3 regions of the Variovorax terrae genome follow, and region 2 is predicted to be linked to each of the others. Evidence: predicted binding sites of a transcription regulator. Region 2 holds the regulator's gene; each other region holds the start of a gene.
The links. Region 2 encodes HrcA, which represses chaperone genes, less so after heat shock. Its sites were predicted from a motif close to TTAGCACTCNNNNNNNNNGAGTGCTAA; they were not measured.
Positions count from the first base shown of each region.

Region 1: a site for HrcA is predicted at 2,473-2,499, ahead of rpoH (RNA polymerase sigma factor RpoH). Genes of this name have one in related genera too.
Region 3: a site for HrcA is predicted at 3,701-3,727, ahead of MMF98_RS17270 (co-chaperone GroES). Genes of this name have one in related genera too.

Region 1 is NZ_JALGBI010000001.1:621,706-631,757, forward strand. Features, by position in the region: gene MMF98_RS02810 (sensor domain-containing diguanylate cyclase) at 1-1,287, opposite strand, end outside; gene rpoH (RNA polymerase sigma factor RpoH) at 1,502-2,443, opposite strand; gene MMF98_RS02820 (slipin family protein) at 2,765-3,631, opposite strand; gene MMF98_RS02825 (Crp/Fnr family transcriptional regulator) at 3,774-4,481, shown strand; gene MMF98_RS02830 (hypothetical protein) at 4,519-4,743, opposite strand; gene MMF98_RS02835 (Mpo1 family 2-hydroxy fatty acid dioxygenase) at 4,916-5,380, opposite strand; gene cutA (divalent-cation tolerance protein CutA) at 5,440-5,781, shown strand; gene MMF98_RS02845 (DUF2889 domain-containing protein) at 5,846-6,424, shown strand; gene ftsY (signal recognition particle-docking protein FtsY) at 7,024-8,097, opposite strand; gene MMF98_RS02855 (M16 family metallopeptidase) at 8,127-9,530, shown strand; gene MMF98_RS02860 (M16 family metallopeptidase) at 9,527-10,052, shown strand, end outside.
Region 2 is NZ_JALGBI010000002.1:770,337-780,388, reverse strand. Features, by position in the region: gene MMF98_RS19210 (PP2C family protein-serine/threonine phosphatase) at 1-902, opposite strand, end outside; gene MMF98_RS19205 (serine/threonine protein kinase) at 899-1,906, opposite strand; gene MMF98_RS19200 (YicC/YloC family endoribonuclease) at 1,993-2,910, shown strand; gene gmk (guanylate kinase) at 2,947-3,567, shown strand; gene rpoZ (DNA-directed RNA polymerase subunit omega) at 3,582-3,785, shown strand; gene MMF98_RS19185 (RelA/SpoT family protein) at 3,880-6,162, shown strand; partial or broken gene greB (transcription elongation factor GreB) at 6,173-6,732, opposite strand; tRNA gene MMF98_RS19175 (tRNA-Arg) at 6,968-7,044, opposite strand; gene MMF98_RS19170 (cyclic nucleotide-binding domain-containing protein) at 7,089-7,892, opposite strand; gene hrcA (heat-inducible transcriptional repressor HrcA) at 8,516-9,520, opposite strand; gene MMF98_RS19160 (recombinase family protein) at 9,530-10,052, opposite strand, start outside.
Region 3 is NZ_JALGBI010000002.1:387,697-397,748, reverse strand. Features, by position in the region: gene MMF98_RS17290 (LpxL/LpxP family acyltransferase) at 1-850, opposite strand, end outside; gene MMF98_RS17285 (lysophospholipid acyltransferase family protein) at 863-1,705, opposite strand; gene metK (methionine adenosyltransferase) at 1,839-3,026, shown strand; gene MMF98_RS17275 (YciI family protein) at 3,124-3,561, opposite strand; gene MMF98_RS17270 (co-chaperone GroES) at 3,820-4,113, shown strand; gene groL (chaperonin GroEL) at 4,179-5,828, shown strand; partial or broken gene MMF98_RS17260 (DUF805 domain-containing protein) at 6,037-6,345, opposite strand; gene MMF98_RS17255 (phosphatase PAP2 family protein) at 6,574-7,230, opposite strand; gene pgi (glucose-6-phosphate isomerase) at 7,288-8,856, opposite strand; gene tal (transaldolase) at 8,867-9,814, opposite strand; gene MMF98_RS17240 (ABC transporter ATP-binding protein) at 9,860-10,052, opposite strand, start outside.

The DNA.
Region 1 (10,052 bases), on a different contig from region 2:
GCCGCCATGCTCGCGCAGCAGCGCGCCGTGGTTCGACAGGTTCACCAGCAGCAGGCCGCTCTGGTGGTGGTAGCGCACCGCGCGCACCAGCGCGCCCTGCAGGCGCAGCAGCAGGATGCGCGCGTGGGCCAGCCCGGTCAGCGGGTCGGTCTGCGACAGCGCGCGCGCGCGGGCCTGCGCTTCGCGGCGCACCGACAGCCGCCGATGCAGGCCGTAGAACAGGATCGGCGTCTCGATCGCCGAGCCCAGCGTCAGGCCGTACTCGGTGAGGAAGCCCGACGAGATCAGGCCGAAGTTGCGCAGCAGCGGGAACATCGCAGCGATCATCACCGGCAGGAAGCCCAGCGCCACCCAGCGCGCGTCGCGGTCGCCCTCGAACACCGACAGCACGATGACGGACAGCATCACCAGCATGCTGCCCGTCAGCAGCGTGTTGGTGACGGCAAAGCCCTCGCTGGTGGGGAACAGCACGTCGATCAGGCCCGCGGCCACCAGCAGGCCCACCAGCGCCAGCACGAAGCGGTCCAGCGCGGGCGAGAACTGCCGCGGCGTGGTCACCGTGCGCACGAACCACATGCCGGTGGCCGCGGCCATCAGCGGCAGGAAGAACACGCCGGCATTGCTGAGCTGAGGGTAGCCGGGCCACAGGTATTGCGCGGCCACGCCGGTGAAGGCGGCCTGCGCCGCGGCCAGCAGGGCGACGTAGACGGCATAGCTGCCAAAGCCCGAGTCGCGAAAGGCCAGGGCGTTGGCCGCGGCCAGCACCACCACCAGCGCCGCCAGCCCGAAATAGGCGCCCAGGAAGAACTGCTCCTTCTCGTGCTGCGTGGTCATGCGGCTGTCGCTGACGATTTGCAGCCCGGCCGAAAACGGCACGCGCGCATGGATGATCTGCAGGAAGTAGCGGGTGGTTTTCTGCGGCGTGTTCGACAGCGAGAACACCGGGTAGCGCCCGGCCTGCGGCCAGGCCCTGAGCGGCAGGCTGTCGCCGGCCCGCTGCACCACCCAGTGGCCCTGGTCGTCGCGGTAGTAGAGCGTGGCAAGGTCCACGCCGGCCAGCGGCAGCTCGAGCTGCCAGCGCACCGAGGTGTCTTCCATCCGCACGTCAAAGCGCAGCCACAGGGCCTTGCCGTCGATCAGGTGGGGCTGGTCCACATGCCGCAGGCGAAAGGGCAGGCGGGCCTGGCGCTGCTCCAGGGCGTCGATGCCGAGCATGCCGGTTTCGTCGACCCAGAATTCGCTCTCATCCGCGAGGTTGACCAGGGACTGGGTGGCTTCCAGCCGCACCAGCGGCGGCGCGGGAGACGCTTCCTCGGCGAAGACGGCGGACCATGCCAGCCATAAGCACGCCAGGGCAAGAAGGAAACGGACGAGCCGTCGGGGTGTCGGGAGCGGGGGCGCTGAGGGCACGGACGCTATTGTGCCGGGGGGTGTGCCTGGATGAAAGAAACCCGTCGCGGACTTACCACGACGGGCTCCATAAAGTGCCGGCCAGGCGCATTCAGGCGTATTCGGCCAGCGCCTTCTTCATCTTCTTCATCGCGGCCGCCTCGATCTGGCGGATGCGTTCGGCACTCACGCCGTAGTCGGCGGCCAGTTCGTGCAGCGTCATGCCGCCCGAACCGTCGTCATTGACCTTGAGCCAGCGTTCTTCCACGATGCGGCGGCTGCGCTCGTCCAGGCCTTCGAGCGCGGCGGCGATGCCGTCGCTGGCCAGCACGTCGCGCTGGCGCGACTCGATCAGCGCGGTCGGCTCGTGGCGGGCGTCGGCCAGGTAGGCGATCGGGCCGAAGCTGTCCTCGCCGTCGTCCGACGGGCCGGGATCGAGCGTCACGTCGCCGCCCGACAGGCGGGTTTCCATCTCGATCACTTCCTCGCGCTTGACGTTCAGCGTGCGCGCCATGAGCTCGATTTCGCGCTCATTGAGGGTGTCGCGGTGGGTGGCGGCGTCTTCCGCGGCGGCATCGGCCTTGAAACCCTGCTTCATCGAGCGCAGGTTGAAGAACAGCTTGCGCTGGGCCTTGGTGGTGGCCACCTTGACCATGCGCCAGTTCTTCAGGATGTACTCGTGGATTTCGGCCTTGATCCAGTGCAGCGCGTAGCTGACCAGGCGCACGCCCTGGTCGGGGTCGAAGCGCTTGACGGCCTTCATGAGGCCCACGTTGCCCTCCTGGATCAGGTCACCGTGCGGCAGGCCATAGCCCAGGTACTGGCGGGACACGGACACGACCAGCCGCAGGTGCGACAGCACCAGCTTCCCGGCCGCTTCCAGGTCGTTGTTTTCCTTGAATTTTCTGGCGAACTCCTGCTCTTCCTGCAAGGTCAGCAGGGGCAGGCGGTTGGCCACCGAAATATAGGCATCCAGATTGCCGAGCGGGGGCACCACAGCCCACGGATTGGCAACGGCAAGTGCGGTGACAGAGGTTCCAGCCTGATGGGTCATACCAGAATTCCTTTCTCTAGAGATCCATGTTAGCACTCCCTTCGATAGAGTGCTAAATGGAAAGTTCAATCACCTCCATAGCCAGGGTTGTGCCCTGGCCGTGGCCGATGTCGATCTGGAATGTGACTGCGGTCAATCCACCGGTGTTGACCTTCAAATGATTGATTCTCATGGGATTTTCAAGAGCCCGGGCTCTTCTGCCGGAAGACCCGGCGGGAAGCGGGGCTTGCTGGGCGGCCGGACAGCCGGGTCCGGTTAGCGCCGCGCCTGCCCCGCAGGCCAGGCCGCGCCCGGGCACCTGGAATGTGAGCCGGCCCTAACCTAATGCACAGGCTCCGGCACGGCATGGGCGGTGCCGCCGGTGGTCAGCGCGACGGCGACGGCCGCCGCAGGGTTCATGCTGTCGACCATGGAACTCGGGATCAGGATGGTCGTTCCGCGCTCCTTGGTGGTCTCGTAGATGATGTTCATGGCGCGCAGCTGCAGCGCGCCCGGCTGGTTGGCATAGATGCGGGCCGCCTCCACGAACTTGCCGGCGATCTCCGCCTCGGCCGTTCCCAGGATGATGCGGGCCTGCTTCTCGCGCTCGGCCTGGGCCTGGCGCGACATCGCGTCCTGCAGCGCCACCGGGATCGCCACGTCCCGGATCTCGACCGAGCTGACCGTCACACCCCATTCGACGGTCTTGCGCCCGATGTCCTCGCACAGCTGGCGGTCGGCCGCCCGGCGGTCGGACAGCAGCGCCGCCAGCAGCGACGACCCGATCATTTCGCGCAGCGAGGTTTGCGCCACGCGGTCGATGGCCTGCCGGTAGTCCGTGATCGCCAGCGCCGCCTTCTGCGCGTTGTGCACGCGCCAGAAGATGATGGCGTCGACGTTCACCGGCACGGTGTCCCGGGTCAGCGCCTGCTCGGCATTGAAGGCAGTGGTCTGGATGCGCTCGTCGATCACGGCGACCACGTTGTCCACGATCGGGATGATCATGAACAGCCCGGGGCCCTTGACGCCCTGCAGCTTGCCGGCGCGCAGCACCACGAACTTCTGCCAGGTGTTGGCCATTTTCAGGGACAGCGCGACGAGGGCCGCGGCCACCCCGAAGGCGATGCCCAGGCCCAGCCAGCCCAGGGTGGCGAGCAGTGCGCCGAGGGCGCCCAGCACGGCGACGATGAAGAGGGTGATCATGTTCATGGCATCACTCCTGTGAACAGGATCAGCATGCCCGCGGCGCAAGGCCGCGTCTGTGCGCTATCGCACGCTGGCGGGCCGGCCGCCTGTGCGGCAGAGCCGGCGCGGGAGTAGACTGGTTGGCCGGACTGCCCAGGAGATGTCGATGGCCCCCGCTGCCGATCCGCGACACAACCGGCTGCTTGCGGCGCTGCCGCCGGCCGAGTGGGCGCGCTGGCAGGCACTGCTGGAGCCTGTGGCGCTGCCGCTGGGCACGGTGCTCTGCGAATCCGGCGCCAAGCCGGCGCATGTGTACTTCCCGACCACGGCGATCGTCTCGCTGCTCCATGTGCTGGCCGACGGCGCGTCGGCCGAGATCGCCGTCGTCGGCAACGAGGGCATGGTCGGCATCTCGCTGTTCATGGGCGGCGGGTCGACCCCCAGCCGCGCGGTGGTGCAAAGCGCCGGCCAGGGCTGGCGCCTGCGGGCGGGCCTGCTGCTGCAGGAGTTCGAGCAGGCCGGCCCCGTGCTGCATCTGCTGCTGCGCTACACCCAGGCCCTGATCACCCAGATGGCGCAGACCGCCGTGTGCAACCGCCACCATTCGCTGGACCAGCAGCTTTGCCGCTGGCTGCTGCTGAGCCTGGACCGCCTGCCGTCCAGCGAGCTGGCGATGACGCAGGAACTCATCGCCAACATGCTGGGCGTGCGCCGCGAGGGCGTGACCGAGGCGGCCGGCCACCTGCAGGCTGCCGGGCTGATCCGCTACCAGCGCGGCCACATCACCGTGCTCGACCGGCACGGGCTCGAGCAGCGGACCTGCGAATGCTATGCCGTGGTGAAGAAGGAGTACGACCGCCTGCTGCCGCCGTAGCCCGCGCGTGCGGCGCCTGGGCGTGCGGGGCGTGGGCTCACCAGAGCGCCGAGTCGCGCAGGGCGAGGTGCTTGCGGCGCGCCTGTTTGCGGCGGCGCAGCAGGGTGCCGGCCGCCAGGGCCGCCAGAACCAGGACGGCCAGGGTCCACTCCAGGGTGGACAGATCGCGGCCCAGCAGGGAGGCCATGAGCCAGCCCAGTCCCTGCAGGCCCAACCAGATCAGCGCCAGCACCAGGGCGCTTGCCAAAATTCCTCGAAACATGCTCCGTGCCTTTCACACAATCGACAGCCCCTCGATGGCCAAGACTGAGCAAACGGTCAAAGAGGGCGCGTGATTCTCGCATCCTTGCGCGAGGGGGCCGGGGCGAGGGGACATCGCCGCCCGTGCCGCGCCGCGCAGGCACGGCGCCGAGGTTGCAGAAGTTAGCGGTGGCTTACCAGCGGATGCCAAGCCGGCTGAACAGCTTGCTCAGCACGAACAGCGGCCCCACCCACAGGTATTGCAGGTCCTCGAAGAAGGACGGCTTCTTGCCCTCGATCTTGTGGCCGATGAACTGGAAGATCCAGGCCACGACGAAGATGGCGAGCGACAGCTTGAAGGCCATCGCGCCCATGGCCAGCACCAGGGCCAGCAGCAGGCCCGACCACAGCACCATGGTGACGAGGAACACCACCGACAGCCGGGCGTAGTACACCACGCTGGCCGCGAGGAAGGCATAGGCCACCCAGGGATGCGCGGCGTACATCATGCCCACGATGCTGAGCATGATGGCCGGGATGGCCACGAAGTGGATCAGCTCGTTGGTCGGGTTGCGGTGGCTCTCGCCGTAGTGGGCGAGCAGCTGGTCCACCCGGCGTGTGCCGGCGGCGGGGGCGTGGGTGTCGGCGGCGGTCGTCATGGGGCTGTCTCCTGGGCTGTATTCTTGGAACAATGACCTGATTCTGGAGGTCCGCGGCCATGCAAGACAGTCAAAAATACGACATTTGGAGCGTCGCCACCACCGTGGCAACCCTTGAGGACGCGCACCGCCTGGCGCGCGAGGTGCTGGCGCAGCAGCTTGCCGCCTGCGCGCAGATCGAGCCGATCGAATCGCTGTACCCCTGGCAGGGGCGGCTGTGCGAGGAGCGCGAATTCCGGCTCACGTTCAAGACCGCCCCGGCGGCCCGCACGGCGCTGGAGCGCTGGCTGAAGGCGCATCACCCCTACGAGCTGCCGCAGATCGTTGCTATGAAATACATAGCAGACAAAGACTATGCCGCCTGGACCTTGGCCCAATTGGGGCCGCAATCTGGCGCCTGACAGGCCGCGCCGGGGCAATGCGGGCAAAATCCTTTCCAGACCCACTGAACGCTTTCATTCCCCCATGCTCAGCACACCCGCCGCCCGCGCTCCCCTGCACACCCGAACCATCACCTTCCGCGGCTATGCCCGCGAGGACGGGCTGTGGGATATGGAGGGCGAGCTGCACGACAGCAAGCACTACAGCTACGCCAGCGGCAGCCGCTCCATGCCCGCGGGCACGCCGATCCACCACATGCACCTGCGCGCGACGGTGGACGACCGCCTCTGCATCCATGACATCGAAACCTCGATGGAGAGCACGCCGTTCGGCGAATGCCGGTCCGCCGATGCCACCATGAAACGCATGATCGGCCAGACCATGGGCCCCGGCTGGCGCCAGGCGATCGACCGCGCCATCGGCGGCGTGCAGGGCTGCACCCACCTGCGCGAGCTGCTGTTCAACCTGGCGACGGCGGCCTTCCAGACCATCCCGCATGCGCGCGAGGTGCGGCGCCGCGAGGCCGGGCAGCCGGCCGTCGAGGGCGGCGATCCGCCGTTCTACATGGGCAAGTGCATGACCTGGGACTTCAACGGCCCGGTGGTGGCGCGCGTGGCGCCGCAATTCGTGGGCTGGGCAAAGCCGGGGCGCAAGCCTGATTGATTTGCTGCTGCGATAGGCGGGCGCCGTGCCTGTGCCGCACGCCTGTACCGCGCCTGCGCCCAAGCGTGCGCCCAGGCAGCGCGGCCCTCGCCGCAGCCCCCTGCGGGGTGAGCCGCTGCAGTACTCAAAACAGGCGAACCGGATGGGCTCGGGTTTGACAACGGCGGTCCGTTGAGACCTCGCAGCCTGTTTTTCCGTGCTTCGCGCCTGCGGCTCTGATTGGGCCGCGCGGCCTGGGCGCACGCTTGGGCGCGAGAGGAGATGGTGGTCCGCGAAAGAGCTTGGGAACGCAGGGGCGCAGGGGCGCAGGGGCGCAGGCATTTTCATTAGGCGCGCAACCCGCCCGCTCGCCCAAAGCCTGCTGCCGGGGCGCAGCGCTTGCGCCACCGATCAAGAGCTCCGGGCGCGAAGCGCGGAAAAACGGGCCAGGCCATCGCAGCGGACGACAAGTGTCAAACCCAAGCCACTGAGGCCCGCCCGTTTTGAGCACTGCAGCGGCTCACCCGAAGGGGCCGGGGCTCTGGTGGCGCAAGCGCTGCGCCCCGGCGGCAGGCGCTTCGCCGGAGGAAAACCTCCAACCAAGAATCAAGCCAGCAAAATCAAGCCAGCAAAGCCTGCGCAAACTCCCGAGCGCTGAAGGTTTCCAGGTCTTCGAGCTTCTCGCCCACGCCGATGAAATAGACGGGGACCGGCCGCAAGTCCGGGTGAATCTGGGTGCGCTCGCGCGCCCAGAGGGCAATGGCAGCCAGCACGCCGCCCTTGGCCGTGCCGTCAAGCTTGGTCACGATCAGGCCGGTGAGCTGCAGCGCGTCGTCGAAGGCGCGCACCTGGGCCAATGCGTTCTGGCCGGTGTTGCCGTCGATCACCAGCAGCACCTCGTGCGGTGCCGTGGCATCGGCCTTGGTCACCACCCGCTTGATCTTGCGCAGCTCCTCCATCAAATGCAGTTGCGTCGGCAGGCGCCCGGCCGTGTCCACCAGCACCACGTCCTTGCCGCGCGCCCGGCCCGCGGTGACGGCGTCGAAGCTCACGGCGGCCGGGTCGCCGCCTTCCTGGCTGACGATCTCCACGGTGTTGCGGTCGGCCCAGACGCCAAGCTGCTCGCGCGCCGCGGCGCGGAAGGTGTCGGCCGCGGCCAGCAGCACCGAGGCGCCCTCGGCCGACAGGTGGCGCGTGAGCTTGCCGATCGAGGTGGTCTTGCCCGCGCCGTTGACGCCCGCCACCATGATCACGGTGGGCTTGTGCTGGCCGATCACCAGCGGCTTCTCCAGCGGCGCCAGCAGCTCGGCGATGGCGTCGGCCAGCAGGCCCTTGACGGCGGCCGGGTCGGTGGTCTTGGTTTCCTTGACGCGCCGCCGCAGATCGTCCAGCAGGTGCTGGGTGGCCTTGACGCCGGTGTCGGCCATCAGCAGGGCGGCTTCCAGCTCTTCATACAGCGCATCGTCGATCTGCGTGCCGGTGAACACGGTGGCGATGCTCGAGCCGGTCTTGCGCAAGCCGGCCTTGAGCTTGTCGAGCCAGCCCTTGCGCGAGGGCTCGGGCGCGGCGGGCGCCGGGCTGGCAGCCACGGCGGGCGCGACGGCCGGCGGCACGGAAACGGGGGCTGCGGCGTCGGGCAGCGCGGTGGGAGCAGGGGGGGCGGGCGGTGCTTTTTTCTTGAAGAAACTGAACATTGGGCGGTTTTCTAGAATCACACCATTCTATGAAACGACTTCTCCCAGCCCTTTCCTTCGTCCTGGGATTGGCCTTCACGGCCGGCGCCAGCGCCCAGACCCCCGTCAAAACCGAACAATTCACCCTCGCCAACGGCATGACGCTGATCGTCAAGCCCGACCGGCGCGCGCCCACGGCCGTGCACATGGTCTGGGTGCGCGTGGGCTCGCTGGACGAGGTGGACGGCACCTCGGGCGTGGCGCATGCGCTGGAGCACATGATGTTCAAGGGCACGCCGACGCTGCCGCCGGGCGAGTTCTCGCGCCGCGTGGCGGCGCTGGGCGGGCGCGAGAACGCCTTCACCACGCGCGATTACACCGGCTACTACCAGCAGATCCCGGCCGGCCGGCTGGAGGATGTGATGAAGCTCGAAGCCGACCGCTTCGCGCACAACCAGTGGCCTGACGAGGAGTTCCGCAAGGAGATCGAGGTGGTCAAGGAGGAGCGCCGCATGCGCACCGAGGACGTGCCGCGCTCGCTGCTGTACGAGCAGCTCAATGCCGCGGCCTTCATCGCCTCGCCCTACCACCGCCCGGTGGTGGGCTGGATGAGCGACCTCGACGCCATGACGCCCGACGACGTGCGCGACTTCCACCGCCGCTGGTACGTGCCGGCCAACGCCACCGTGGTGGTGGTGGGCGACGTGGAGCCGGCCCAGGTGCATCGCCTGGCCGAGAAATACTACGGCGGCATCCCGGCGCGCGCCGTGCCCGCGCGCAAGCCGCGCACCGAGCCCGTGCAGGCGGGCATCCGCCGCCTCGAATTCAAGGCGCCGGCCGAGCAGGCCTACGTGACGCTGGCGTTCCGCGTGCCGCAACTGGCCTCGCTCACGGCGCCCCAGCCGTCCGACGAGGACGCGCTTGCCCTCACGGTGCTGGCGGCCGTGCTCGACGGCTACGAGGGCGCGCGGCTGGCCCGCGCGCTGACCCAGGGGCCCGACCGCGTGGCCGACAGCGCCGGCGCGGGCAACGGCCTGTTCGGGCGCGGGCCGCAACTCTTTGTGCTGGATGGCGTGCCGGCGCAGGGCAAGACCGCGGAACAGGTCGAGGCCGCGCTGCGCGCCCAGGTGGCGCTGGTGGCGCGCGAGGGCGTGAGCGAGGCCGAGCTCAACCGCGTCAAGACGCAGTGGGTGGCCGGCGAGGTCTACAAGCTCGACTCGCTGATGAACCAGGCGCGCGAACTCGGCAGCTACTGGATCCAGGGCCAGCCGCTGGACGCCGGCGAGCGCCTGATCCAGCGCCTGCGCGCCGTCACGGCGCAGCAGGTGCAGGCGGTGGCGGCGCGCTACTTCGGCGACGACCAGCTCACCGTCGCCACGCTGCGCCCGCAGCCTCTGGACAAGAACCGCGCGCCGCGCCCGGCGGCACCCGGCGCCGCGGGAGAGATGCGATGAACCCGAGCACTATGAAAACAATAGCAAAGAACAACCGCTGCACCTGGACGTTGGCCGCTTTTCTCTCATTTTTCGGGATGAATGCCGCTTTCGCGGCCCTGCCGATCCAGCACTGGACCCAGGCCAGCGGCGCGCAGGTCTATCTGGTCGAGAGCCCGGGCATCCCGATGCTGGACGTGCAGATCGACTTCGACGCCGGCGCCCGCCGCGACCCGGCCCCGCAGGCCGGCTTGGCCAGCGTCACCGCCGACATGGCTTCCAAGGGGCTGCTGGCGCGCGGCGCCGAGCCGGCGCTCGACGAGAACGCGCTGAGCCAGGCCTGGGCCGACCTCGGCGCCTCGTTCGGCGCCGGCGCGGGCAACGACCGCATGAGCTTCTCGCTGCGCTCGCTGACCTACCCCGACCTGCTGGACCGCGCCGTGCGGCTGGCCGCGCGCCAGCTTGGCGAACCCGCGTTTCCCGAGGCCGTCTGGCTGCGCGAGCGCGCGCGCCTGAACGCCGCGCTCAAGGAGGCCAACACCC
Region 2 (10,052 bases):
CAGGCCTTGCGTGCGGCGGAGCGCCGGATGGCCTCGTTGATCTCGGCGATGGAGCGCTCGATGGCGGCGTCATCGAGATCCTCGACCATGGTGTCGAGCACGCCGGCCTGGATGGTGGAGGCGAACACGCCATCGCTGATGCTGTCGGTAGAGATGCCGCGCGTGGACTCGAAGGAATCGGGGGTTTCCCACTCCAGCGCCACCACGGTCACGTTGTCGCTGTGCTCGCCGCCCTTGCGCAGCGCCTGCTCCACGAGTTCGGGCACGGCGTCGGAAACGGACTGCGCGCTCAGCAGGCGCACGATCTCGTTGTCGTTCAGGCTGCCCCACAAGCCGTCGGAGCACAGCAGGATCTTGTCGCCCTGCTGCAGCACCACCGGCCCGGTCACGTCGAACACGGGCTTGGTGGGCGAGCCCAGGCAGGTGAACAGGATGTTGCGGTTGATGCGGTCGAGCCGGATCACGCCCGCGTTCTGCTGCTCGATGTAGGAGTGGTCGCGCGTGCGCGTGAGCAACTCGCCTTCGCGCACGACGTACAGGCGCGAATCGCCGCAGTGCACCCAGATGGCGCTGTTGCCCTGCACGACGGCGGCCACCAGCGTGGTGCGCGGCGTGTCGAGCATGCCCTTTTCGCTCGCGTAGCGGATGATCTGGTGATGCGCCGCCATCAGCGCAGAGGCCAGGAACTCGGTCGCATCCTTGACCGTGGGCCGCGCCTCCTTCTGGTACAGCGCCGAAACGGTCTGCAGGGCCAATTGCGCGGCCACTTCGCCCTCGGGATGGCCGCCCATGCCGTCGGCCAGCACGAACAGCCCCGACTCGCGCGTGTAGCAATAGCCCATGCGGTCTTCGTTTTTCTCGCGGCCGCCCCGGCGGCTGACCTGGAAGACGGAAAACTTCATTTGAGCTTGGCTCCGAAACCGGTGGCTTTGCGCAGGTTCTTCTTGCCGTCCGACACCATGTTGTCGAACTGCAGGCGCATCTTCTCGCCCACCGTGAGCTTGGTGTAGCGGCGCTCGCCTTCGCGGCTGAGCTCCTTCTGCAGCGCGAACACCGACTGCGGGCGCGACAGCGGGTCGAGCGACATGCACCACTCCACCACCTCGATCAGGTTGTCGGAGTACACGCCGCGCAGGCGCGAGAGGGCCAGCGCCAGACGGTCCTTCTCGAGCCGCTGGGGCGCGTCGTTGGGCGGGTAGCCCTGCATGCAGGCGTAGATGCAGGCGCCGATGGCGTAGATGTCGGTCCACGGGCCCATGGACGAGTCGCGACGGTACATCTCGGGTGCGGCGAAGCCGGGCGTGTACATCGGGCGGATGAAGTTGCCTTCCTTGCTCAGCACTTCGCGCGCGGCGCCGAAGTCGATCATCACGGCCTTGTTGTCGTCGGTGATGAAGATGTTGGCCGGCTTGATGTCCAGGTGCAGCATCTTGTGCTGGTGCACGATGCGCAGGCCTCGCAGGATCTCGTCGAACAGCGAGCGGATGGTGGATTCGCGGAACACCTTCTGCTTCTTCAGCTCGCGCGCAGTGATGATGAAATCCTGCAGGGTCGCCCCTTCCAGGTAGTTCATCACCATGTAGACGGTTTCGTTCTCACGGAAGAAATTGAGCACGCTCACCACGGAAGCGTGCGAGATCTGCGCGAGCGAACGGCCTTCCTCGAAGAAGCTCTTGAGGCCCAGGCGGTACAGGGACAGCTTTTCGGGCTGCACCTGGGGCAGCAACTCGCCCGGTGCCCGCGTGGCCAGGGACGAGGGCAGGTATTCCTTGATGGCGACCTGCTGGCCTTCGTTGTCCACCGCCAAGTAGACCACCCCGAAGCCCCCGGCCGACAGCTTGCGCACCACGCGATAGCCGCCAATCACGGTATCGGGTGGCAACGGCGCTGGTTTGACCTTTGACATAATTTGGGGTGGGTGAGCCTCGGACGGATCGATACCGGGTTTTCCCGGTTATTCTCGACAATCTAGCAACGCTTCAGCAAATCTCCATGCCAGTTTACAGCATGACCGGCTACGCCAGTACCCAGCGCAGCGCGGCTGCCGCGGGGTCCGATGCCGACGCCAGGAGCCATACGTCCAGCCGCCTGGGGCTTGAAATCCGCTCGGTCAACAGCCGCTTCCTGGACTTGACGTTTCGCCTGCCCGAGGAACTGCGCCAGCATGAGCCGGCCTTGCGCGAACTGCTGACGGCCCGGCTCAAGCGCGGCAAGGTGGAAGTCCGCGCCGCGATCGAAAGCTCGTCGTCCAACCTCCTGCCCGACCCCTCGCCGCGTTTGCTGCAGCGGCTCAATGCCTTGCAGGACGGCGTGCGCGCCTGGCTGCCGGACGCCGCGGCCCTCAGCGTGGCCGATGTCATCCGCCTGTCCGCCACCGACAGCACCACGGACACGGATTGGAGCGGCGCGGTGGCCCAGCTGGCCGACCAGGCACTCAAAGACCTGCTGGCCGCACGCGAACGCGAGGGCGAGCGGCTCGCCGTCATGCTGCGCGACCGCCTGATGCAGCTGCGCGCCCTGGCCCAGCAAGCCGGGCCGCTGGTGCCGCAGCTCGTCGAGCAGCAGCGCAACCGCTTCGTGGAACGCTGGAAAGAGGCCATGGCCCTGGCCGAAGGCACGGCCCTCCCCGAAGCCGCCCAGGACCGCGCACTGACCGAGGCCACGGCCTTCGCCATCCGCATCGACGTGGCCGAGGAACTGACCCGGCTGGCCTCCCATCTTGATGAAATCGAGCGCCTCCTGGCCAAGGGCGGCGAGGTCGGCAAGCGGCTCGACTTCCTGATCCAGGAGCTGCACCGCGAGGCCAACACCATGGGCTCCAAATCCGCGGCGCTGGAGCTCACGCGCATCTCGGTCGACATGAAAGTGCTGATCGAGCAGATGCGCGAGCAGGTGCAGAACATCGAGTGACGCTCCTATATTCATAGCATCCAACGCCCATTTCACATGGACTATCCCGGAAATCTCTTTGTCGTTGCGGCCCCGAGCGGGGCCGGCAAGTCCAGCCTGGTCAAGGCGCTGATGGAGCTCGACTCGCGTGTGCAGCCCTCGGTCTCCCACACCACGCGCGCACCGCGCGGCCAGGAAAAGCACGGGCGCGAGTACTTCTTCGTGTCGCAACAGGAGTTCGACGGCATGGTGCTCGCCGAAGCCTTCGTCGAATGGGCCCATGTGCACGGCCAGCGCTACGGCACCTCCAAGAAAGCCATCGAAGACCGCATCGTCCAGGGAGCGGACGTGATCCTGGAAATCGACTTCCAGGGCGCCCTCCAGATCAAGAAGGTCTTCGCCAACGCGGTGCTGATCTTCATCCTGCCGCCCAGTTGGGAAGAGCTGCGCTCACGGCTCGAGCGCCGCGGCGAGGACTCGGCCGAAGTCATCGAGCTGCGCCTCAGAAATGCCGCGCTGGAGATGGCGCAAGCCCGGGAATTCGATTTCGTTATAATCAACGAGTTATTTGAGCGAGCGCTTTTCGACCTGAAAGCGATTGTTCACGCCCAGCGGCTCAAGTTTGCGGCCCAGCGCCGCGCCCGAGCCGACACCTTCCAAGCACTCAACATCACCTGACCCCGGAGAACTTCATGGCCCGCATCACCGTTGAAGATTGCCTGCAACAGATCCCGAACCGTTTCCAACTGGTGCTGGCCGCGACCTACCGCGCGCGCATGCTGAGCCAGGGTCACGCGCCCAAGATCGAGAGCAAGAACAAGCCCGGCGTTACCGCGCTGCGTGAGATCGCCGAAGGCAAGATCGGCCTGGAAATGCTCAAGAAAGTGCCAAACTGACCGCTGTTTGCCGCTTTCGACAAAAAAAGCACCGCCATGCGGTGCTTTTTTGTTGCATTGCACCGTTTTGTCATCCCCACGCTACATTTAGGGGATGAGCGCGGTGCTGAATCCCCCTTCCGGCGCGGGCAAGCCGTCTCCCTTGCCGCAGCCAACCACAGCCAACAGCCCGGCCGCCGCCAACGCGGCCGCGGCCAGCTTTGCCGCGCTCACCGCCAGGCTCGACTACCTGGATGCCTCTGACATCGAGCAGGTTCGCCTCGCCTACCGCTTCGCCGACGAGGCCCACCTCGGCCAGCTGCGCAACAGCGGCGAGCCCTACATCACCCATCCGATTGCCGTGGCCGCCCAGTGCGCCGAATGGAAGCTCGACGCGCAGGCTCTGATGGCCGCTCTGCTGCACGATGCCATCGAGGACTGCGGCGTCACCAAGCCGGACCTGATCGAGCGCTTCGGCGCTCCGGTGGCGGAGCTGGTGGATGGACTCACCAAGCTCGACAAGCTGCAGTTCACCACGCGCGAGGAAAGCCAGGCCGAGTCGTTCCGCAAAATGCTGCTGGCCATGGCCCGTGACGTGCGGGTCATCCTGATCAAGCTGGCCGACCGCACCCACAACATGCGCACGCTGTCGGACGTGCCGCGCGAGAAATGGGCGCGCATCTCGTCCGAAACACTCGACATCTACGCCCCCATCGCGCACCGGCTGGGCCTGAACCAGACCTACCGGGAACTGCAGGATCTGTCGTTCCGCCACCTGCGCCCCTGGCGCTACGCCATCCTGTCCAAGGCCGTGTCCAAGGCCCGCAGCCGTCGGCGGGACCTGCTCCAGAAGGTGCAGCGCGAGGTGGAAGCGGCGTTCACCGCCGCCGGCGTCAGGGTGCGCATTTCGGGCCGGGAGAAAACCCTGTACTCGATCTACCGCAAAATGGACGAGAAGCGCCTGAGCTTTGCCCAGGTCACGGACATCTACGGCTTCCGCGTGATCGTGCCCACCGTGACAGAGTGCTACACCGCCCTCGGCATCCTGCACCAGATGTACAAGCCTGTGCCGGGCAAGTTCAAGGACCACATCGCGATTGCCAAGCTCAACGGCTACCAGTCGCTGCACACCACGCTGGTGGGCCCTTCGGGCGTGAACGTGGAATTCCAGATGCGCACCGAAGCCATGCATGTGGTGGCCGAATCGGGGGTGGCCGCCCACTGGCTGTACAAAGCCAGCGAACCGGGCGGCGCCACCAGCGAGCGGCTGGGCACCAAATGGCTCCAGTCGCTGCTGGACATCCAGTACGAGACACGCGATGCCGCCGAGTTCTGGGACCACGTCAAGGTCGACCTGTTTCCGGACGCGGTCTACGTGTTCACCCCCAAGAGCCAGATCATGGCGCTGCCGCGCGGCGCCACGGTGGTGGACTTCGCCTATGCCATCCACAGCAACATCGGCGACCGCACGGTCGCGGCCAAGATCAATGGCGAGCAGGTACCGCTGCGCAGCGAACTCAAGAACGGCGACGTGATCGAGGTCATCACCGCGCCGGTCTCCACGCCCAATCCGGCCTGGCTCGGCTTCGTGCGTACCGGCCGCGCACGCTCCAAGATCCGCCACCACCTCAAAACCCTGGCCCAGACCGAATCGCAGGGCCTGGGAGAAAAGCTGCTGACCCAGGCCCTGCGGGCCGAAGGGATGGAAAAGCTGCCCGATGACGACGCCAGCCACCAGCCGATCTGGGACAAGCTGCTGCGTTTCACCGGCAACCGCACCCGGGCCGAACTGCTGACCGACCTCGGCCTGGGCAAGCGCATCGCCAGCATCGTGGCCAAACGGCTCATGACCCTGATGACCGAAAAGGGCGAACGCCCCAATGCCCTGCTGATGAGCCGCGAGCGCTACACCGCCCATGAAACCGTGTCGCAGGGCGCCGTCATACTGGACGGCAGCGAGAACGCCTCGGTGCAGTACGCCCCATGCTGTCGTCCCATTCCGGGCGACGGCATCGTCGGCTACCTCGGGCGCGGCGAAGGCCTCGTGGTTCACACCGACCATTGCCCCGTGGCCAAGCGCCTGCAGCACAAGGACAGCGAACGCTTCATCGCCGTTGAGTGGTCGGACGAGCCCACCCGCACCTTCGAAACCGGCGTGGTGATCACCGTCAGCAACGGCAAGGGGGTGCTGGCCCGCATCGCCGCCGCGCTGGCAGCAGCGGAGGCGGACATCACGCACGTGGACATGGGAGACGAAGCGGCACAGGACGCCACCGACCTGCGCTTCGTGATCGCCGTGCGCGACCGCGCGCATCTGGATGCCGTCCTGCGGCAGCTCAAGCGCACGCCGTCGGTCCTGCGAGTGCAGCGTACAGCGGGCGCGCAGCCCTCGCACTGAACCAGCGGCGTCAGCGAGGCAGTGGCGCCGGGTAGCGCACCTGCAGCACCTCGATCTGCTGCACGCCGGCGGGCGTCATGAGCTTGACCTCGTCGCCCTCGCGTGTCTTGAGCAGCGCCCGGGCGATCGGCGAAATCCAGCTCACCTGGCCTTGCGCGCTATCGGCCTCGTCGATGCCCAGAATGGTCACCGTGCGTTCTTCGCCTGACGCATCGGCATAGGTCACGGTTGCACCAAAAAACACCTGGTCACTGCCGTGATGCACCGCTGGGTCCGTCACTTCCGCGATCTCCAGTCGCTTGGTCAGAAAGCGGATGCGCCGATCGATTTCGCGCAAACGCTTCTTGCCATAAAGATAGTCGCCATTCTCGGAGCGATCGCCATTGCTCGCGGCCCAGTGCACGATCTCCACCACTTTGGGACGCTCGTTGTCGATCAGATCGAGAACTCCGCACGCAGCCGCGCGTAGCCCTGCGGCGTGATGTAGTTCTTGCCGCCTGCAGGCAAGGGCGGCAGGGAGACTTCGTCGTCATCGTCCGACTCGGTCTCCCGTGTGAAGGCTTTGCTCATGGCACAACCATACCCGATTCACGCATTGGAATTGCCCGGCGTGGCCATTGGAGAAAGCGCTTTGACGCAGCACGCATCGACGGCCCTCCGTGACAGAACCGGCCAGGGTCGACACCAGAACTCGAGCCCACAGGGAGGCCATGGGAAGCGAGCCCATATCTCCCGATTTCCCCGACAGAAGCGGGCTCAGAAATGGAAAAAGCCCTAGAACCTTTCAGTTCTAGGGCTATCCATTTGGTGCGGCTGGCAGGAATCGAACCCACGACCCCTTGGTTCGTAGCCAAGTACTCTATCCAGCTGAGCTACAGCCGCGAAGACAGAGATTATAGCACGGTATTTTTCGCCTGCCTCAAGCTTCACTGAGACGGGCCACTCATCGGATAAGTGGATCTGAAGTCTTTCCCTTGCCGACGGCGGCGGATGTCAGGCTTCAACTCGGGCTTGCGTGTGGAGTCTGCATTCACGTTCGGCGCGTCATCCATTGGTCGAGTCCGGCGGTGGGCATTCGCCGGCCGGGGTCCGACCGGCAACCGGGGCCTGGCGGAAGAGAGAGGCGACGAGGCGGGAGGCAATGTCCGTATTGCGGATTCGCCCTGCTCCTGCTGGTCCTTGATTTCCATCTGCATGCTGTCGACGATCTGGCTCAGCATGAACACCCGGTGATTGGTGGCCCGCAGCCGTTCTGCGACCTGCATCAGGATGGCGCGGAGCAGCGCAACGCCGACGGGGGGATCTTCGCGAAAGATCCGCTGCTCCAGATCCACTTGATCGAGCACAGCGACATCGACCTCCGTGGCGGCCGTGCAGGTTGCAGAGCGCGGCTTGCCGTCGAGCACGCCCAGTTCGCCGACCAGATGGCCCGCCCCCAGCACCGTCATCACCACCGAACTGGCCTGGCCGGGCGGCTGTTGCGACACCACAATGTCGCCTTGCAGAATCAGGACGATGGTGTTGTGGCTCTTGGCCCCCTCCTTGAACAGCACCGTGCCGACCTTCAACCGCTGCGCCTTCATGAAATTCACAACTTTCAGGGCATCTTCGAGGCTGAGCTCTGGCAGGGATGTGGCCGACACCAGCAATTCGGCCACATCATTGCGCGTGAAGCTTCGTCGTTCGGAAAGGAACGACCCGCTGTCTTCGTCGTCGCTGTCGAGATACATGATGGCTGCCGTTTGGATTGCAGACCTTAGTTTTATCCACGGATTCGATGCTGCCAAGCGACAAATCCTGCAAATTGGGGATAACTCAACGAATTCCCTGAATTTCGTCGGTCATGGGGCCACGCAAACGAGCTATTCCGCACATTTCGCGGCCAAACCAGCGGGGCAAGTGATGGAGGTTTCCCGACGCGAGCCGGGGAAAGGGCAGCCGAGGTCAAGGCGCTGCAACGCCATTGGTGGGCCGTGTTGGACTTGAACCAACGACCAAAGGATTCAGGTTTGCGCGAGTTTCCCCGCTCCCAGGACTATCTCATCACCCACGAATCACATCGCTAGGGTGCCGGGCGCTGATGGACGGTTATCGGCTTGGCTCCTCACGTCCTAGTCTCTGCACCTTCCTGCCTACAACTGCCTTCGGCAGGCTTGGCTCAGGATTGCCTTGGCATACGCTTTAGGTTTCCCTGAGTTCACCCGGTTTTTCCAGCCCGGGTCTCCCCGGGCGGTCACCATTTTGATGAGTCCTCTGCTCTAACCAACTGAGCTAACGGCCCACCCTAGGATGATAAGGCATCCATATGGGTGCTTTCTCCGGACGCGGCAGATCGCGCCACCGCCGCCCAGGCCTACTTGTTGTGGCTCAGCGCATTGCTGACCAGCCTGGAGGTGATATCCACGATCTGGATCATGCGGTCGTAGGGCATGCGGGTCGGGCCGATCACGCCAAGCGTCCCTACCACCTGGCCATCCACCTCATAGGGGGCACTCACGATGGACAGTTCCTCGAACGGCACGACCTGGCTTTCACCGCCGATGAAGATGCGCACGCCTTCGGCCCGGCTCGATATGTCGAGCAAGCGCATGAGCTGTGCCTTCTGCTCGAACAGCTCGAACGCGCGACGCAGGTGCCCCATGTCGCTCGAAAAATCGCTCACGGCCAGCAGGTTGCGTTCGCCGGAAATCACCACGTCGTCCTGTTCCTGGCTCAACGCCTCGGAACTGACCTGCACGGCCGCCTGCATCAACGCGGCGATCTCGCCGCGCAATTTTTCCATCTCGTGCTGCAGGCGCTCGCGCACCTGCTCGATGGCCAGGCCCGCGTAGTTGGCGTTGAGGTAGTTGGACGCCTCCACCAGCTGCGACTGCGAGTAGTCGGCCTCGGTGAAGATCACTCGGTTCTGCACATCGCCATCAGGCGACACGATGATGACCAGCAAACGCCGGTCCGACAACCGCAGGAACTCGATATGGCGAAACACCGAGGTGCGGCGCGGGGCCATCACCACGCCGACGAACTGCGAGAGGTTGGACAGCAGCTGCGCGGCATTGGTGATTACCTTCTGCGGTTGGTCCGGAGCCAGGCTGGGCGTGGCCAGCCGCTCGCGCTGCGCAGTCAGCATGGTGTCCACGAACAGGCGGTAGCCGCGGGCGGTGGGAATGCGCCCCGCCGAGGTGTGCGGGCTGGCGATCAGCCCGAGTTCCTCCAGATCGGCCATGACATTGCGGATGGTGGCCGGCGACAGATCCAGCCCCGAGGCCCGGGACAGCGTGCGCGATCCCACGGGCTGCCCATCGGCAATGTAGCGCTCGACCAGCGCTTTGAGCAACAACTTGGCACGATCATCGAGCATGGGTCCATTTTACTGGGGTAATCTCAAACGCCTAGCCTCCGCCCAGCGCCCCCTACCCTCGTACCGGTGGATATGATCGCGCAGACACGCGACAGATACCCCAAGCATTTCGGCAAGCGTTGACTGCATATACCAGCCAGACCGCCAAGCCTCCGCAGCGGCAGCAACTTCCCAATCAGCCAACGCCCTAGGCGTCCCCCAGGTCTTCCCCCTGGCCCTGGCAGCAGCCTGACCGGCCATCACCCGCTCCCTGATCATCGACCGTTCAAGTTGGGCGACCGCGCCGAGTATCTGAAACGTGAATTCGCCTATAGGCGACGAAGTATCTAGAGGCTCTGTCAATGACGTGATTGCAGCGCCTACAGACTTGAGACGGCCGAGAATACCGATTAAGTCGCCGAGGCCTCTGGCTACCCTGTCGATTTTCCAGACGACAAGCAAATCCCCACTGGAGAGCGAAGCGATTGCTCTCTGTAGTTCTGGCCTAGGCCCCACTCCCGAACCCGCTTCACGAAACACCGTCCGAACACCG
Region 3 (10,052 bases), 380 kb from region 2:
CGCCCGGCGGGCGCGACTTGAAACGCTTGTGAACCCAGTAGTACTGGGCCGGCATGGCGTCGATGTAGCCCTGCAGGCGCTGGTTCATCAGCGCGGTGTCGGCCTGCGGGTCGTCGCTCGGAAAATCGGTCCAGGGCGCCAGCACCTGCACCTCGTAGCCTGTGGGCGTCATGCGGGTCACCACCGGCACCACGCGCGCGCGCCCCAGCCGGGCGAAGCGCGAGAGCGAGGGCACGGTGGCCGCGCTCACCCCGTAGAACGGCACGAAGACCGATTCCTCGGGGCCGAAGTTCATGTCGGGCAGCAGGTACAGCGGCTCGCCCTCGCGCAGCGCCGCCACGATGGCCTTGACACCGTCGGCCCGGCCGAACAGCCGGGCGCCGCCAAAGCGCTGCCGGCCGGCCAGGATCCAGGCGTCGAGCACCTTGTTGGCCTGGTCGGTGTAGATGGTGGTGTAGCGGCGCGGCAGCTGCTGCGTGAGCGCCGTCCAGCCGGCGTCCAGGCCCACGAAATGCGGCGCGAAAATGACCGTGGGGGCCTCGCCCCGCAGCGCCTCCAGCGCGCCCGTGAGGTGCAGCCGGCGCCGCACCGCCCCGGGGGTGCCGTGCCAGAGCCAGCTGCGGTCCAGCCAGGCCTGGGCGAAGTGGATGAAGACCTGCCGCGCCAGCGCCTGGCGCCGCTGCGGGGTCCAAGCCGGGAAGCACAGCGCCAGATTGGTCTGGACCACGCGGCGGCGCGGCACCGCCAGCAGGTAGAGGGCCCAGCCGAGCAGCCAGCCCAGCGCGCGCACCCAGGCCAGCGGCAGCACGCTGAGCAGGCGCATGAACAGGACTCCGAGGTGGGACAGCATCGGCCGGGTTCCTCAGGCGTCCTCGCGCGGCTGCTTGTAGCGCGCGTAGCCCCACAGATAGGCGTCAGGGCGCTTGAGAATGAGCTGCTCCATCGCCGCATTCAGGGCCGCGGCCGCCACCTCGCCGGGCTGGTCCAGCGGCAGCGCCAGCGGCTCGACATGGATCACGTAGCCCCGCCCGCCCGGCAGCCGCTCGCCCCAGGTCATCAGCAGCGGCGCCCCGGTCTGCTGCGCCAGCCGCAAGGCCAGCGTCATGGTGTAGGCCGGCCGGCCGAAGAACGGCGCCCACACGCCCAGGCCCTCGGGCGGCACCTGGTCGGGCAGCATGCCGATCACCCGCCCCTGCTTCAGCGCCTTGAGCAGCATGCGCACGCCGCCGGTGCTGGCGGGCGCCAGCTCCAGGCCGCAGGCCGAGCGCCCCTGCTTGAGCAGCGCGTCGAACCAGGCGCGCTTGGCCGGCCGGTACAGCGCCATCATGGGGCCGCGCTGCGTCCCGAAATGCGCCATCTGCGCCTGCGGAATCACCTCGAAGCAGCCCAGATGGGGCGTCATCAGGATGGCGCCCTTGCCCTGCGCCAGCGCGGCCTCCAGCAGCGCCGCCCCCTCCCAGCGAAGCAGCGCCTGCTTGTGTGCGGGCGGCCGCAGCCAGATCCAGGGCAGTTCGCTGGCCAGCCGGCCGGCGCCGGCGATCGCGCCGCGCGCCCGCGCGAACGGTACGCCGGCCTGGACGATGTTTTCATGAAAGCGCCGCCGGTACGTGGGCGAGCCCAGGTACACCAGCCAGCCCAGCGCCGCCCCCAAAGCATGCAGCAGGGACAGGGGCAATCGGGCGCTCAGGCGAAAAAGAAACTGCATGCGGTAAAATAACGGCGTCGCTGAGTTAAATGAGCAACTTGCAGGGCGACGTAAAACAAATCTGCTAAAGCGTTCGCCAGGGCTCCGAAGCTCAGGGCAACGCCCAAAAGCTGAACACAGGAGTTTATTCAAAATGGCGAACGATTTTCTCTTCACGTCCGAATCGGTTTCCGAAGGCCACCCCGACAAGGTCGCCGACCAGATCTCGGATGCAATCCTCGACGCGATCTTCCAGCAGGACCCGCGCAGCCGCGTGGCCGCCGAAACGCTGACCAACACCGGCCTCGTGGTGCTGGCGGGCGAGATCACCACCAACGCGCACGTCGACTACATCCAGGTCGCGCGCGACACCATCAAGCGCATCGGCTACGACAACACCGAGTACGGCATCGACTACAAGGGCTGCGCCGTGATGGTCTGCTACGACAAGCAGTCCAACGACATCGCCCAGGGCGTGGACCACGCGAGCGACGACCACCTGAACACCGGCGCCGGCGACCAGGGCCTGATGTTCGGCTACGCCTGCGACGAAACGCCCGAGCTGATGCCCGCGCCCATCTACTATGCGCACCGCCTCGTGGAGCGCCAGGCCCAGCTGCGCAAGGACGGCCGCCTGCCCTTCCTGCGCCCCGACGCCAAGAGCCAGGTCACGATGCGCTACGTGGACGGCAAGCCCCACAGCATCGACACCGTGGTGCTGTCCACCCAGCACAGCCCGGACCAGAGCGAAACCTCGACCAAGATGAAGGCCAGCTTCAATGAAGCCATCATCGAGGAGATCATCAAGCCGGTGCTGCCCAAGGAATGGCTCAAGGAAACGCGCTTCCTGATCAACCCGACCGGCCGCTTCGTCATCGGCGGCCCGCAGGGCGACTGCGGCCTGACCGGCCGCAAGATCATCGTCGACACCTACGGCGGCGCCTGCCCGCACGGCGGCGGCGCGTTCTCGGGCAAGGACCCGAGCAAGGTCGACCGCTCGGCCGCCTACGCCGCGCGCTATGTGGCCAAGAACATCGTGGCCGCGGGCCTGGCCAAGCAATGCCAGATCCAGGTCGCCTACGCGATCGGCGTGGCCAAGCCGATGAACGTGACGGTCTACACCGAAGGCACGGGCGTGATTCCGGACGACAAGATCGCCGCGCTGGTGAACGAGCACTTCGACCTGCGGCCCAAGGGCATCATCCAGATGCTGGACCTGCTGCGCCCGATCTACGAAAAGACCGCCGCCTACGGCCACTTCGGCCGCGAAGAGCCCGAGTTCAGCTGGGAGCGCACCGATCGCGCCGCCCAGCTGCGCAACGCGGCCGGCCTCAAGGGCTGAGCCGTTCCACCCGGCGCAGCGCCTGCCCCATCCCTGCCAGCCGCCTTCGGGCGGCTTTTTCATGAGGGTGCGACCCAGCCCCCTTTGACACCAAGGTTCAGGCCGGCGGCTGGCCCTGCCCGGCGATCTGCTCGCGCAGCCGCTCCTCCTGCTCGCGCAGCTCGGGCGTGAAGGCCTCGCCGAAGTCCTCGGCTTCGAAGACCTGCCGGATCTCGACCTCCGACTCGCCCAGCATCGGGTTGGGGCAGCGCCTGACCCAGTCGATCGCCTCCTGCAGCGAGGCGCATTTCCAGATCCAGAAGCCGGCGATCAGTTCCTTGCTCTCGGCGAACGGCCCGTCGGTCACCGTGCGGTTTGGGCCCGAGAAGCGCACGCGGGCGCCCTTTGCGCTGGGATGCAGGCCCTCCCCGGCCTGCATCACGCCGGCCTTCACCAGCTCCTCGTTGAAGCGGCCCATGTCGGTCAGCAGCTGCTCGCTGGGCATCACGCCGGCTTCACTTTCCGGGGTGGCCTTGATCAGAATCATGAATTTCATATCGCTCTCCTTGTTGGGTTGCGGAACATTCTCGCTCCACCTGCACGACGCTCCGGCCGGCGCGGTATCGACATCGGCACGGCTTTTTTCCACCCTTGGCCAGGGCCGCATCTTGAAACCCCGGCAAAAGCCTTTATGATTAGCACTCGCAAGGATTGAGTGCTAACAAGCGCCGAGATCCGGCAAGTTAACGGGTGCCAACCTTCGGGTTGGTACTTTTTGATGTCCCAACCCATTGTTTCAGAACAAGGAGATGCAATGAAACTTCGTCCCCTGCACGATCGCGTGATCGTCAAGCGCATTGACAGCGAAACCAAGACCGCTTCGGGCATCGTGATCCCCGACGCCGCCGCCGAGAAGCCCGACCAGGGTGAAGTGCTGGCCGTGGGCCCCGGCAAGAAGAACGACAAGGGCGACATCAGCCCGGTCGGCGTGAAGGTCGGCGACCGCGTGCTGTTCGGCAAGTACAGCGGCCAGACCGTCAAGGTCGATGGCGACGAACTGCTCGTCATGAAGGAAGAAGACCTCTTCGCCGTAGTCGAAGCCAAGTGATTTTGCGGGGCCGGCCTGGCGCCCGCCCCAATTGATTCAGACATTTAATTCTTGGAGCTATTCAAATGGCAGCAAAAGACGTAGTTTTCGGCGGCGAAGCCCGCGCGCGCATGGTCGAGGGTGTGAACATCCTGGCCAATGCGGTCAAAGTGACCCTGGGCCCCAAGGGCCGCAACGTGGTGCTCGAGCGTTCGTTCGGCGCCCCCACCGTGACCAAGGACGGCGTGTCCGTGGCCAAGGAAATCGAACTCAAGGACAAGCTGCAGAACATGGGCGCCCAGATGGTCAAGGAAGTCGCTTCCAAGACCTCTGACAACGCTGGCGACGGCACCACCACCGCCACCGTGCTGGCCCAGGCCATCGTGCGCGAAGGCATGAAGTACGTGGCCGCCGGCATGAACCCGATGGACCTCAAGCGCGGCATCGACAAGGCCGTGACGGCCCTGGTCGAGCAGCTCAAGAAGGCCTCCAAGGCCACCACCACCTCCAAGGAAATCGCGCAAGTCGGCTCCATCTCGGCCAACAGCGACGAGACCATTGGCAAGATCATCGCCGACGCGATGGACAAGGTCGGCAAGGAAGGCGTGATCACTGTCGAAGACGGCAAGTCGCTGGACAGCGAACTCGACGTCGTCGAAGGCATGCAGTTCGACCGCGGCTACCTGTCGCCCTACTTCATCAACAACCCCGAGAAGCAATCGGCGCTGCTGGACAACCCCTTCGTGCTGCTGTTCGACAAGAAGATCAGCAACATCCGCGACCTGCTGCCCACGCTGGAGCAAGTGGCCAAGGCCGGCCGTCCGCTGCTGATCATTGCCGAAGAAGTCGAGGGCGAAGCCCTGGCCACGCTGGTCGTGAACACGATCCGCGGCATCCTGAAGGTCGTGGCCGTCAAGGCGCCTGGCTTCGGCGACCGCCGCAAGGCCATGCTGGAAGACATCGCCATCCTGACGGGCGGCAAGGTCATCGCTGAAGAAGTGGGCCTGACGCTCGAGAAGGTGACCCTGGCCGACCTGGGCCAGGCCAAGCGCATCGAAGTGGGCAAGGAAAACACCATCATCATCGACGGCGCCGGCGCTGCCGCTGACATCGAAGCCCGCGTCAAGCAAGTGCGCGTGCAGATCGAGGAAGCCACCTCCGACTACGACCGCGAGAAGCTGCAAGAGCGCGTGGCCAAGCTGGCCGGCGGCGTGGCCGTGATCAAGGTTGGCGCTGCCACCGAAGTCGAAATGAAGGAAAAGAAAGCCCGCGTGGAAGACGCCCTGCACGCCACCCGCGCTGCCGTGGAAGAAGGCATCGTGGCCGGCGGCGGCGTGGCCCTGCTGCGCGCCAAGCAGGCTGCTGGCGCCATCAAGGGTGACAACGCCGATCAGGACGCCGGCATCAAGCTGGTGCTGAAGGCCATCGAAGCCCCCCTGCGCGAGATCGTCTACAACGCCGGTGGCGAAGCCTCCGTGGTGGTCAACGCCGTGCTCAACGGCAAGGGCAACTACGGCTTCAACGCCGCCAACGACACCTATGGCGACATGATCGAAATGGGCATTCTGGACCCGACCAAGGTGACGCGCACCGCACTGCAGAACGCCGCTTCCGTGGCCTCGCTGATGCTGACGACCGAAGCCATGGTGGCCGAGTCTCCCAAGGAAGAAGCCCCGGCCGGCGGCATGCCCGGCGGCATGGGGGGTATGGGCGGCATGGGCGACATGGGCATGTAAAGCCATGCGCTGCCGGAGAAGGCGCAGGGCGCGGGAACCAACCCGCCCGGCTTCTTCCGGCAATGCCAGGGCGCCCTCCGGGGCGCCCGCTCAAGAAAAAAGGCCGCTCACGCGGCCTTTTTTCTTGAGGCTGGCCCGCAGGCCCCGGGCTACTGCTGTCCCGGCGTGCCAGCTCCGGCGGCGCGCTGTCCACCTCGGCGCCATAGGCGTTGGGCCCGATCTCGCCAGGCTGTGCGGCCCAGTAGATCAGCAGAATCCAGCCCAGCAGCGGGATGAACCCGACCAGCATCCACCAGCCGCTCTTGCCGATGTCGTGCAGGCGGCGCGCGCCGACCGCCAACCCTGGCAGCAGCAAGGCGATGGCGGCGATGAAGTAGAGCCAGTAGCTCAGCATCGATGTCACGAAGAGCAGGACGAACTGGAACAGGAAGAACCACCAGAACTCGGGGCGCGCCGCGCGGCCCGAGAAATCGGTGTACTTGCGAAGGCATGTCTTGATGGCTTGTTGGAAATCCATGGGTTTTTTCCTCCTCGCAGGACCATGTCGGGGCGAAGGCCCCGCGACATGATATGCGCAAGCGTGGCGCGCGGATATGTCAAAAACGGTGGTTTTTTTACGGCACCCGCTCATTCTTTGATAGCACCTCAAGCCCGCCCCACAACGACCTGAAGCCGGAATGGCCAGAAAACCCCAGGTTGGCGGCCGCGGCGCCGCAGGCTCCCGGCAGAACGCGGGCCCCCGGGGTCAGCGGCCGGCCAGGTGCCTGGCCACGAGCAGCCACATGACGGCCCACGCGGTTCCGAAGGCCCAGCCGCCCAGCACATCGCTCGCCCAGTGGACGCCCAGCGCCACCCGGCTCAGCCCCACCAGCAGGGTCAGCCCGGTCGCCGCGCCCAGGATGTACCAGCGCTCGCGCGGCCGGCTGTGCCGGCTCGCCAGCAGCGCCCCGAAGGTCAGGAACACGACGGCGGACATGCTCGCGTGCCCGCTCGGGAAGCTCAGCCCCGAAGCGAGGAATTCGGCGAAGGCCGCGCCAGGGCGAAGCTGCCCGAACAGGGTCTTGAACAGGGACACCAGCGCGGCGGCGCTGAGGATGGACATCGCCACCAGGGCCGAAACCATGCGGGCGCCGACCAGCGCCAGGTAGCCGCAGGCGGCCACCGTGAACACAGTCAGCACGACGGTGCTGCCGAGCCCGCTGAGGTCGCGCATGACCTCGGCAACCCACGGGTGATCCGCCCTCAAGGCCTGGGCGGCGTACAGCAGGCTGGTATCGAAGCCGCGGGTATCGCCCTCGGTCACCTCGTCCGCCAGGAGGATGAACACAACGGCCAGCAGCAGGGCCGCGAGCCCGGCCAGCAGCGGCCTGATCAGCGGGCGGTAGTGATCCGGGTCTTGCAAGGCCGACCGGGAGCGGGTGATCGCGGAGCGCCAGGTCACGATGGCCTCGCGAAGCCGCTAGCGCAGGCGCCGCAGCAGCCCGGCGGTCGAGCCGTCTAGCCCCGCCACGTCGCCGGAGGCCAGGCGCGGCTCGAGGTCTTTCGCCAGCAGCTTGCCGAGTTCCACGCCGAACTGGTCGAAGCTGTTGAGGCCCCACAGCGAGCCGCTCACGAACACGCGGTGCTCGTACAGCGCGATCAGCGCGCCCAGCGAGGCCGGCTCCAGCCGATCGAGCACGAGGAAGGTGCTCGGCCGGTTGCCCGGGAAATGCCGGTGGCCGCCGGCGTCGGCCTGCCCCTGCATGAAGGCCTGGGCCTGGGCCAGCGCATTGGCCAGCAGTTGCGGATGGTGGCCCGGCAGCTCGTGGCCCGCCTGCTTCACCGCGATGAACTCCAGCGGCACCACGTCGCTGCCCTGGTGCAGCATCTGGAAAAAGGCGTGCTGGCCATTGGTGCCCGGCTCGCCCCAGACCACGGGCGAGGTTGCATAGGGCAAGGCGCGGCCTTGGGCGTCCACCCGCTTGCCGTTGGACTCCATCTCCAGTTGCTGCAGGTAGGCCGGCAGGCGGCGCAGGGCGCTGTGGTAGGGCGCGATGCTGCGGCTGGTGAAGCCATGGAAGTTGCGATACCAGACGTCGAGCAGGCCCAGGCGCAGCGGCAGGTTGCGCGCCGGCGGCGCCGTGCGGAAATGCTCGTCCATGGCATGCGCGCCGGCCAGCAGCGCGCGAAAGCCCGAGGCGCCGATGGCGATGGCCAGGGCCAGGCCGATGGCCGACCACAGCGAGTAGCGCCCGCCCACCCAGTCCCGGAAGCCGAAGCAGGTGGTGATGCCGAACGCCTGCGCCGCCGCCGTGTGGGTGGTCAGCGCGGCGAAGTGGCGCGCGATGTCCTGCCCGCCGCCGGCCTCGAACCAGCGCCGCGCCGAGTGCGCGTTGGTCATGGTCTCGCGGGTGGCGAAGGTCTTGGAGGCGATCAGGAACAGCGTGCTGTGCGGCCGCACCTGCCGCAGCACGGCCGCGAGTTCGTGCCCGTCCACGTTGGAGACGAAGTGAAAGCGCTTGGCCCGCGTGGTGAATTCGTCGAGTGCCAGCACCGCCATCTGCGGGCCGAGGTCGGAGCCGCCGATGCCGATGTTCACGATGTCGGTGATGGCGTCGTCGGCCCGGACGGCCTCGGCATAGGCCAGCATCGCCTCTCGCGTGGCAAGGGCTTCGCTCGCCTCGTCTGCTATGTTTTCGATAGCACCCGAAGACCACTGCACCTGGACATCCGCCGGATTTCTCAATAAAAAGTGCAAAACGGCGCGCTGTTCGGTGCCGTTGACCGCCTCGCCGCCGAACATCGCATCGCGGTGCCGCTCCACGCCGCATTCGCGCGCCAGCGCCAGCAGCAGTTCCTGCGTGGCGGCGTCGATGCGGTTCTTCGAGAGGTCGGCGAACACATGCGGCGCCTGCTGGCTGAAGGCTTCGAAGCGGCCCGCCTCGGCGGCGAAGGCCTGGCGCAGATCGAAGTCGCGCGCGCCGCCGTCGAAGTGCCGGCGCAGCGCAGCCCAGGCCGCCGTCTGGTCGCAACGCGGGCGCGGCGTCATGGCGGCGGCCTCAGGCTGCGGCCATCAGCTGTTCGAGCTTCACCGCGTCGGCGGCGAAGGCCCGGATGCCCTCGGCCAGCTTCTCGGTGGCCATGGCGTCTTCGTTGAGCGCGTAGCGAAAGCCCGCTTCGTCGAAGTTCACCGCCGGCAGGTCGAGCGACCTGGCCGCCTGCGCGTCGAGCGCACGCGCCACCGGCGCCTCGCTCGCGGCCAGCTGGGCCAGCAGCTCGGGGCTGATGGTGAGCAGGTCGCAGCCGGCCAGCGCGATGATCTGGCCCACGTTGCGAAAGCTCGCGCCCATCACCTCGGTGGCGATGCCAAAGTGCTTGTAGTGCTGGTAGATCTGCCGCACCGACTGCACGCCGGGGTCGTTGGCGCCCGCGCGGGCGGCCTCGTCCCAGGCCGCGCCGGCCGACTTCTTGTACCAGTCGTAGATGCGCCCCACGAAGGGCGAGATCAGCTGCACCCTGGCCTGGCCGCAGGCCACCGCCTGGCAGAACGAGAACAGCAGCGTGAGGTTGGTGTGGATGCCGCGGCGCTCGAGCTGCGCGGCGGCCTGGATGCCCTCCCAGGTGGAGGCGATCTTGATCAGCACGCGGTCGATGTGCACGCCCTGGGCCTGGTACAGCTCGATGATGCGCTCGGCCCGCACCACGGTGGCGTTGGTGTCGAAGCTCAGCCGCGCATCGACCTCGGTGGACACGCGCCCCGGGATCAGCGACAGGATCTCGCAGCCAAAGCGCACCAGCAGGCGGTCCATCACCTCGTCCACCGGCTGGTGGCGCCAGGCGGCCACGGTGTCCTTGAGCAGCGGCGCATAGTCGGCCTTCTGCACCGCCTTGAGGATCAGAGAGGGGTTGGTGGTGGCGTCCTGGGGCTGGAAGGCGGCCAGCTGCCTGAAGTCGCCGGTGTCGGCGACCACGGTGGTGAACTGCTTGAGGGCGTCGAGTTGGTTCATGGCCTGATTATCCCGCGCCGCCATGCCCCCACGGGGACATCCGGGTTACGAAACCTGCACCACCGACACGCCATGCCCGGCCAGGCTCAAGCCGGCCTCGGCGCCGGGCGCCAGCACCTGCGCCAGGTCCGGCGAGGTCACGAAGATCGAGCCCAGTTCGGTCTCGAAGGTGTACTCGTAGAGGCTGCCCAGGTAGGCTGCCTTGGCCAGGCGCGCGGCCAGGCCGGCGCCGGGCGCG